DNA from 3 places in the Bordetella sp. 15P40C-2 genome. Region 3 is predicted to be linked to each of the others. Evidence: predicted binding sites of a transcription regulator. Region 3 holds the regulator's gene; each other region holds the start of a gene.
What was found. Region 3 encodes LexA, which represses DNA repair genes until DNA is damaged. Its sites were predicted from a motif close to ACTGTATNNNNATACAGT; they were not measured.
Positions count from the first base shown of each region.

Region 1: the regulator LexA is predicted to act here: its motif matches at 1,757-1,774, upstream of GOQ25_RS10920 (putative DNA modification/repair radical SAM protein).
Region 2: the regulator LexA is predicted to act here: its motif matches at 2,181-2,198, upstream of GOQ25_RS03350 (ATP-dependent helicase).

Region 1 covers NZ_WSJA01000025.1:23,247-26,527, forward strand. Annotated here, with positions in the region: gene GOQ25_RS10915 (UdgX family uracil-DNA binding protein) at 1-487, opposite strand, end outside; gene GOQ25_RS10920 (putative DNA modification/repair radical SAM protein) at 542-1,750, opposite strand; gene GOQ25_RS10925 (ABC transporter substrate-binding protein) at 2,024-2,953, shown strand; gene GOQ25_RS10930 (iron ABC transporter permease) at 2,964-3,281, shown strand, end outside.
Region 2 covers NZ_WSJA01000004.1:23,493-26,773, reverse strand. Annotated here, with positions in the region: gene GOQ25_RS03350 (ATP-dependent helicase) at 23-2,101, opposite strand; gene GOQ25_RS03345 (DUF72 domain-containing protein) at 2,251-3,153, shown strand; gene GOQ25_RS03340 (L-lactate permease) at 3,215-3,281, opposite strand, start outside.
Region 3 covers NZ_WSJA01000014.1:166,274-169,554, reverse strand. Annotated here, with positions in the region: gene lon (endopeptidase La) at 1-1,438, shown strand, start outside; gene lexA (transcriptional repressor LexA) at 1,714-2,406, opposite strand; gene GOQ25_RS06345 (amino acid aminotransferase) at 2,792-3,281, opposite strand, start outside.

The DNA of each region.
Region 1 (3,281 bases), on a different contig from region 3:
CGCGCTGATGAAAACGCACATAGGCCTGCATATCATGTTTGGCGCGCCGCACGGCCTTGGCCATCGAATGCAGGGTCGCGCCGTCCTCGTCCGCCGCCGACACCACGGCACGATCACCCTGTTCCCACCGCCAAAGCACCCGATACAACAATGCCCAGCGCTGCGGCGACCGATACAAGGCCGCATCTTGCAACAAGGTAGCGAGCTCTCGGGAAATGCGAATCTGGGCGGGATGTGGGTCGGAGTCGTGGGCGGCGTCGCGGTCGTGGCCCGCAGCGCGGCCGCAATCGCCACCACCGCCATCGCCCATCCCGGCCGACGATACCGGCTGCGCCGCGTAATCCAGTGACATCTGTGCGGAGCCACTGCCCACGCGACTGACCTTTTCCACCCAAGTCACCCGCGACGGCGGCCAGCCCGCCCGCAACGCGCGCAAGGCCTGCAAACGCCACGCCGCATAGCCGCCGTTCACCACCAAGGTATGCATTTCATCCACGGTCGGGTGGCCTCCAATTGTCGTCCATTAAAGGCTGACGCAATTTCACAGCAGGGACAACTGCTGCGCCGCTTGCGGCGCGAGCGCGCGTCGCAAGCGAGCCGATGACGCCTCTCCCAGCCCGGGCCGATAGTCTTGCACCGCGATAAAGGGTTTGACCTTGTCCATCGAACAGCGCAGACGAATCAGGTCCTGATAGCGGATGACACGCAGCCGGCGCAGCTCCACCAGCCGCTGGGCATTACGCATGCCTATGCCCGGCACCCGGGCGATCAGCCGCAACGGGGCGCGATTCAAATCCACGGGAAATAACTCGCGGTGAGCCAGCGCCCAGGCGAGCTTCGGGTCGATATCCAAAGGCAGCTCGCCCGCATCCTGAAATAGCTCGTCAGCCTGAAACCCATACCCTCGCATCAGAAAATCCGCCTGATATAGCCGGTGCTCGCGCAACAACGGCGGCGGCTGGGCAGGCAACCCCGAGGGGCTGTCGGGAATGGGACTGAAAGCCGAGTAATACACCCGCTTGAGCTGATACGCACCATACAAAGTCTGCGCCGTCTGCAGAATCGTGCGGTCATCGGCCTCGTCCGCGCCCACGATCATCTGTGTGCTCTGGCCGGCTGGCACCTTGTTGCGCCGCTCTTCCAATGCCTCTTCGCGCGCCAGCCGGATCACGCCCATCGCTCGTTTGATGGTCGGCGCGCTTTTTTCCGGCGCCAGCCGGCTCAGCCCGCCGTCGGTGGGCAGCTCGATATTGACGCTCAGTCTATCGGCGTACCGCCCAGCGAGCGTGATCAACTCCGGATCGGCGTCCGGGATGGTCTTTAAATGGATGTAGCCCCGAAACTGATGCGTCTCGCGCAGCGTACGCGCGACCTCGACCAGCTGCTCCATCGTGTAGTTCGCGCTGCGGATAATGCCCGAGCTGAGAAAAAGCCCGTCTATATAGTTGCGTCGGTAGAAATCCAGCGTCAGATCGACCACTTCGCGGGGACGGAAGCGCGCCCGGGGCACATTGCTCGAACGGCGATTCACGCAGTACTGGCAATCGTACTGACAGAAATTGGTGAGCAGAATCTTTAGCAGCGAAACGCAGCGTCCGTCTGGCGTGAAGCTATGGCAGATGCCCGCGCCGGTGCTCGCGCCCAGCCCATCGCGCCCGCGCGAATCCCGCTTCGGTGCACCGCTACTGGCGCATGAGGCGTCGTACTTCGCTGCATCGGCGAGGATTTCGAGTTTGGTCGAGAGTTCCATATCGATACTGTATGTATAACCAGTAGTATAGCAGTATCCATGTTCGGGCTCCGGCAGCTGCGATTGGTTGAATTGCGATCACCCATCCGCCATGCTGAGTCACGACCTGCCCCGAAACTGAATGAAATCAATGTGATACCCCGCCCTCCCATTCACCATCCGTAATGAATGTAAACTTAGGGAATAAGACTTATTCCCGACCAGGCTCGTAGCCACCGCCATTCATAATGGCGATCGCGCCCCGGTCACCGTCTAGCTGTAGAAGGAAGCCCCATGCGTTTTGCTCCATCATTCCCCGCTCGCCGCCTGACCACGTTTGCCGCCGCGCTGGTGGCCGGCCTGGCATTCAGCGCCACGACGCTTGCCGCAGAGCGGACGGTGCAGACTGCTTTTGGCGATGTGAAGATCGACGGCACCCCCTCGCGCGTGGTGACGCTCGGGGAAAACGCGTTGGACGCAACCGCCTCGCTCGGCCTAAAGCCCGTTGGCGCCCTGGCTAGCCGTGGTGGCACCGATATCCCCGCCTACCTCAAGGACAAAACCGGCACGATCGCCCTGGTAGGCACCGTGCGCGAGCCCAACCTGGAGGCCATTCTCGCCCAGCAACCCGACGTGATTCTGGCCGCCACGGGCCTGACGAAGGAAATGTACGAAAAGCTGAGCCTGATCGCGCCCACCATCGTACCCGTCGGCGACTCCTTCGCGCCGTGGCAGGACACGCTGCGCAGCTACGCCCAGGCCCTGAACAAGACCGAGGAAGCCGACAAGCGTATCGCCGAGGTCGACGCTCGCATCACCGAGCTGGCCAAGCGCATGCCCGCCGACACGACCGTTTCGGTCGTACGCTGGAATCCGCAAGGCCCGCAAATCATGTCGAGCCATCTGTTTGTGGGCGCATTGCTGAAATCGCTGGGCCTGAAACCCAACGCGCTGGCCGACACCATCAAAGACCGTCCGCACAGCGACATCCTCAGCCTGGAAAACCTGAACAAGGCCGACGGCGACTGGATGTTCCTCGCGACCTTGAATCCCGAGGGCAAGAAGGCCCTGGAAGACGCCAGCAAGCAACCCGCATTCAAACGCCTGAAAGCTGCTCAAGCCGATCAAGTCGTCAGCGTCGATGGCCTAATCTGGAGCAGCAGCTCCGGTTATCTGGCCGCTCAACGCATCCTGGACGATGTGGAGAAGACGCTCGCGAAGTAATGGCGGTGTGATGTCCTCCCCCCGATTTTTCTTGCCCTCCAAGGCACTGGGCCTGTCGGTCCTTTGCCTGATTATGTTGTGCGTGCTCAGCTTGCTGGTGGGTGCGGGCGATGTCGGCCCCGTGGCAAGCCTGCACGCGCTCATGGGCGGCGGGGACGACGACGCGCGCTTTACCGTATTCGAATTGCGCGGCACGCGTACTGAACTCGCGCTCTTGGTGGGCGCGGCATTAGGCGTAGCGGGTCTGCTGATGCAATCGGTGACCCGCAACCCGCTGGCCGAGCCGGGTCTGCTGGGCGTGAGCGCCGGTTCTTCTTTCGCCGTGGTG
Region 2 (3,281 bases), on a different contig from region 3:
TAGTAATGCTGAGCATCATAGCTTAGCTAAAAAGCTTGCGAACACGCTGGCCGACGTCGATGGACGGCTTGGATGCAGGCGCGGCCTGGCCACGGCCAAATGGCAAATCCGCCAAAGTGGGAGGCGGGGGCAATGCCTCGAATAACGGCAATAAGGGTTCCGGAATAAAGCGCGTGCGGTTGCCGTAGACATGACGGTCGCCCATGCCGCTCTGCTGATGCACATAGAACCGCTGCGGGACAATCAGGTGCAGGCGCTCTTTAGCGCGGGTCATCGCGACATACAGCAGGCGACGCTCTTCTTCGATTTCATCGGCCGTGCCGGTACTCATGTCCGAAGGAATACATCCATCCACCACATTGAGCACATAGACGGATTTCCATTCCTGACCCTTCGCGGAATGGATAGTGGACAGAATCATGTAGTCTTCATCGCGCAACGGCGGCCCGGCCTCGGCGCTGGTGGCATCGGGAGGGTCCAGCGTCAGTTCGGTGAGAAACCGTTCGCGACTCGCATAGCCCGCGCCGATGCGCGCCAGCTGGTCCAGGTCCGCGCGACGCACACGGGCATCGTCATAGAGACGCTCGAGTTGCGGCGCATACCAGCCAATGGCGATATCCAGATCCGCGGGCCAGCGCTGACCGGAATCGCGCAATGCCGTATAGGCGTCTATCAAGCCATTCCAATCCGACTTGGCGGCGTTGCCCGGCTTGAACGATTCGAGCACGCGCATCGGCTCGGCCGCGTCGGCAAGCGCATCCATCAAGCGGCCCGCGATCGCCGGCCCGACACCCGGCAAGAGCTGTGCGACCCGAAAACCCGCCAGTCGGCTGCGGGGATTCTCGGCCCACCGCAACAGCGAGAGCACGTCCTTGATATGCGCGGCCTCCAGAAATTTCAGTCCGCCGAATTTCACGAAGGGAATATTGCGCCGGGTCAGTTCGAGTTCGAGCGCAGCGCTATGGCTCGCCGCGCGAAAGAGCGCGGCCTGCGACTTTAGCGTTGCGCCCGTCTCACGTTGCGCCAGCACCTGATCGGCCACCCATCGCGCCTGCCCCGCCTCGTCACTGACCGTCACGAGCGCAGGGCGGATATCGGAGGCTCGGTCCGTCCAAAGATTCTTGGTGTAACGCTCGCGCGCCAGACCGATGACCGCATTGGAGGCGTCCAGGATGGGTTGCGTCGAGCGGTAGTTGCGTTCGAGCGTAATGATGTGTGCGGGTGGCGTGAACTGCGAAGGGAAGTCGAGAATATTGCGCACGGTGGCTGCGCGAAACGAATAAATCGATTGCGCGTCATCGCCCACGACGGTCAACCCGCGGCCATCGGGTTTCATGGCCAGCAAGATGGCGGATTGCAAGCGATTGGTATCCTGATACTCATCGACCAGCACATGATCAAAGCGTGCGCCGACATCGCGTGCAAGGTCGTCGTCTTGCATCATCTCTGACCAATAAAGCAGCAGGTCGTCGTAATCGAGAACCTGTTGATCCTGCTTTGCCTCTACATACGCGGCGAACAGGCGTTTGAGGGCGTCTTCCCATTGGGTGCACCACGGAAACGCGTGTTTGAGCACCTCGCCCACCGGGGACTGGCTATTGATGACGCGCGAGTAGATGGCCAGGCACGTGCCTTTCAGCGGAAAACGTTCCGCCGTGGCCGAGAATCCCAACTCATGGCGCACCATGCCCATCAGGTCTTCGGCATCGCCGCGATCGTGTATGGTGAAATTCTCAGACAGGCCGATGCGTCCCGCGCAGTCGCGCAGTAGCCGCGCACCGATGCTATGAAACGTACCCGCCCATGGCAAGGACGGCGCCTTCTGGCTGGAGTGCAGTTTCATCACGCGCTGCAAGACCTTGCCAACACGGCGTTCCATTTCTAGCGCGGCGCGACGCGAAAAGGTCAGCAGCAGCATCCGTTGCGGGTCTGCGCCGTTCAACACCAGATGCGCGACGCGGTGCGCCAGCGTGCTGGTTTTGCCCGAACCCGCGCCAGCAATCACGAGCAAGGCGGGCGCGTCGGGCGAGCCTGTGCCGTACGTCGCGGCTTCGCGCTGGGCCGGATTGAGGTCGGACAGGTAGTCGAGGTCGGCGGACATGCGGTAGAAATTGGAAGGATGAGCGAAACAGCGTGCCCGGCAATTCACCGAGCAGGCCTACGCGGCACAAGTCAAATTAACTGTATATTCATACAGATCATAACGGAACTGCTGGCCGCCTGCTCGCAGCGGCAGGCCGCCTTGTCACCATGCATATTCTGACCGGCACCGCTTCTTGGACAGATCCCACGCTGTTAGCCTGCGGCCGTTTCTACCCCCGAGACGTGCGCACGCCCGAAGCACGGCTGCGCTATTACGCCACGCAATTCCATTTGCTCGAGGTGGATGCCACCTATTATCGGTTGCTGGACGCGCGCGTCGCGCACGCATGGGCGCAACGTACGCCCGAGGACTTCGCATTCCACGTGAAAGCCCATCGCCTGTTTACCGGGCACCCCGCCCCGACCCAGGATCTGCCTGGCGATATACAGCAGGAGCTCGCTGGACAGACGAAGCTGTTCTATCACCAACTGCCTCGCGAGTTGCAGGAGGAGCTATGGCGACGATTCCTCATTGCGCTGGAACCGCTACGGCTGGCGGGCAAACTGCACGCTATTCACTTTCAATTCGCGCCATGGATTCAGCGCGGCGCGCGCGGCATGGCGTTGCTACGCGAGTGCCAGCGCTATATGGATGAACACGTGATGAGCGTGGAGTTTCGCCACCGCAGCTGGTTTTCGACAAAGACGGCATCGGCTTGGACGCTGGATGTTTTGCGTGAGGCCAACATGGTGCATACGGTGGTCGATGCCCCGCAAGGATTCGACAATACGGTGCCAGCCTTGTGGGACGCTACGCATCCAGACCTCGCCGTCGTACGATTGCACGGTCGCAATGCCGACGCTTGGGGGAACAACACCGGCGCTTCGTCCGGCCGGTTCCAATATGAGTATTCGCCCGAAGAGCTGGCCGAACTCGCACAAAGCATCAAACGGCTGGCTGAGCGCGTGCGCAATACTCATGTCGTGCTCAACACCAATTATCAAGACCAGGGCATGCGCAACGCGGCAGGGCTCGCCGCCGCGTTACGTAACACTCCCGCCCTGCCCTAGCATCGCGGCGCGGCGACGGCGATGCAAACAAGGCATCGCCGTTCACCGGAGCATCGCCCGATCAACGCACCACCATCGCCGAGAATGGCCACACATACGCCTGCAAGGTCACCAGGATGCCCATCAAG
Region 3 (3,281 bases):
GCAACAGCGCGTCGACAAGGTCAAGGCACCGATCCTGTGTCTGGTTGGCCCTCCGGGCGTGGGTAAAACTTCGCTGGGTCAGTCCATCGCGCGTGCGACCAACCGCAAGTTCGTGCGGATGGCGCTCGGCGGTGTGCGCGACGAGGCAGAGATTCGCGGCCACCGTCGCACTTATATCGGCTCGATGCCCGGAAAGATCTTGCAGAACATGAGCAAAGTCGGGGTGCGCAATCCCTTATTCTTGCTCGACGAGATCGACAAACTTGGCATGGACTTCCGTGGTGATCCCGCGTCCGCGCTCCTCGAGGTGCTCGACCCCGAGCAAAATCACACGTTCCAGGATCACTACATCGAAGTCGATTTCGATTTGTCTGATGTGATGTTCGTGGCGACCAGCAACACGCTGAATATTCCGCCCGCGCTGCTGGACCGTATGGAAGTCATCCGTCTGTCGGGTTACACCGAGGAAGAGAAAATCCATATCGCACGCGATCACTTGCTGCCGAAGCTCATGAAGAACAACGGCGTCAAGGAAAGCGAATTGGTCGTGGATGACTCGGCATTGCGCGACATCGTTCGCTACTACACCCGTGAAGCCGGTGTGCGGGCCCTCGAGCGCGAAGTGGGCAAGATCTGCCGTAAAGTCGTCAAGGAACTGCTGGCTCAAGCCGACGAAGCCAAGGCGTCTGGCAAGGCAGCATCGGCGCCGGTCACCCCCGTGCACGTGGATGCGGACAACCTCAGCAAATATCTGGGCGTTCGCCGCTATTCGTTCGGTATGGCCGAGAAGGAAAACCAGATCGGACAGGTGACAGGACTGGCCTGGACTGAAGTGGGCGGCGATTTGCTCACCATCGAAGTCGCGGACATGCCTGGCAAGGGCGCTATTCAGCGTACCGGCTCGCTGGGCGACGTGATGAAGGAATCGGTTGAGGCAGCGCGCACCGTCGTGCGATCGCGCGCGCGCCGTCTGGGCTTTGCCGATACCGTCTTTGAAAAGCGTGACATGCACGTCCACGTGCCCGAAGGCGCCACGCCTAAAGACGGTCCGTCGGCCGGTATCGCCATCACCACCGCAATGGTGTCGGCCTTGTCGCGCATTCCTGTACGGGCAGATGTGGCGATGACGGGCGAAATCACGCTGCGCGGGGAAGTCCTCGCGATTGGCGGGCTCAAGGAGAAACTCCTGGCTGCTCACCGTGGTGGCATCAAAACCGTGCTGATCCCCGAGGAAAACGTCAAAGACTTGGCGGAGATCCCGGACAACGTCAAGAACCAGCTGGAAATCATTCCGGTGCGCTGGATCGACAAGGTCCTGGAACTGGCGCTCGAGCGCATGCCCGAGCCCCTGGCCGAGGATGAAGTCGTAAAGGAGCCTCTGGCGGCGAAAGCTGCGGAAAGCTCCAGTGCGACGGCTGATCCTGTGATTAAGCACTGATCGCGGCAACCAGCGGGCGTCCGTAAGGGCGCCTGTAAGTAACACTGCTGCACAAAAGCCCGCGGCTGCAGACGTCGATACGACTGCAGCCGCGGGCTTTTGTGTTCGGCGGCAACGGGTCTTCGCTTCGTTATGGCGAGACCAGGCCCTGAATTCCTATGGGGATTTGGGACATTCCTTCGATAGCACAGCAGACTACTTCACGTTGCGCCATGCCTCGCGCTTACAGGTCCAGACACACCGCGCCTGCAGCGTTAGCGCGACAACAATATTTTTCAGTGCAACGCGTGAGTGCGGATCAGGCCGACGGCAATGCCTTCGAGCGCAAATTCTTGCGTGCCATCGACGCGAATCGGCTCAAATTCCGGGTTCTCGGGCAATAATTCGATATGTCCCTGGCGGTGCTGTAGACGCTTGACTGTCACGTCGTCGCCCAGGCGCGCTACGACGATCTGGCCATTGCGTGCCTCGGCAACGCGCTTGACGGCCAGCAGGTCACCTTCCAGGATCCCAGCATCGCGCATACTCATGCCGCGAACCTTGAGCAAATAGTCAGGCGTTTGCGCAAACAACCCCGGATCTACGCCGACTTCACGTTCCACATGCTCGGCGGCCAGGATGGGGCTGCCTGCGGCCACGCGTCCTACCAGGGGCAGCATTAACCGCGTAATCGTTTCCGTCGCCATGCCCACCAACGTGGAGGCAGCAGCGGCCGCTGACGAGCTCTCGCGCGCGGCGGTGGCTGTCTCGACCGATTCGATCAACCGAATGCCCCGCGAGGCGCCTGCCGTCAGCTCGATCGCGCCTTTACGCGCCAGGGCTTTCAGATGGTCCTCGGCGGCGTTGGGCGAACGAAATCCCAATGCGCGCGCGATCTCGGCGCGCGTGGGGGGGAAACCGGTGCGTGCCACCGTCTGCCGGATTAGGGTCAAAATTTCCTGTTGGCGAGCGGTGAGTTTGGTAGCCATGGCAATGATCCGCGTGGACTGTATGAATATACAGTCAGGATTCTGGACGAGACGGCTCGAAAATGCAAGTCGACCGCGTTGCGATGGTGTGGCGCGGGGGGCTCGCTAGCGCGGTGTCGCCTAATTGCCGCCAATAGCGTCGAGTTTCTACCCGGTCGCGCACGGCACTGAATGAACGTGATCCGCCAAAACCGGCCAAAAAAAGCCCCTCCGCTATCTTTGTCCTGAGCTGCACCCCAAAGTTGGACATACATCCGACTTCTTGGGATCGGCGCACCTTGCATTGGGTCGGATTCTCGTACGACCCGTTGCGACAGTTCGTTGGGGAGGGGCTTTCTCGATCGAGGCAACGCTTGCGCGCACCTCGATCTCTGTGACGCAATGCTTACTTGATCACCGCGGCAATGGCTTTCGCCACCGTATCGATGTTACGGCTGTTGAGCGCCGCGACGCAGATACGGCCGCTGCTCACCGCGTAGATACCGTGCTCTTCGCGCAAGGTATCCACCTGCGCTGAGGTCAGACCCGAGTACGAGAACATGCCGCGCTGTTGCAGCACGAAGCTAAAGTCTTGCGTCGCACCGGCGGCCTTGATCTTTTCGACCAGCTGCTGACGCATCAGACGAATACGATCGCGCATGCCAGCGAGCTCTTCTTCCCAAAGGGTGTACAGCTCGGGCGTGTTCAGCACCGACGAAACTACCGTGCCGCCGTGGGTGGGCGGGTTCGAGTAGTTCGTACGGATGACGCGCTTGAGTTGGCTCAGGACGCGCTTGGCTTCGTCTTGGTTGCCCGCGACGACCGTCAGGGCGCCGACGCGCTCGCCATACAGCGAGAACGACTTCGAGAACGACGAGCTGACCAGCATCGTCAAA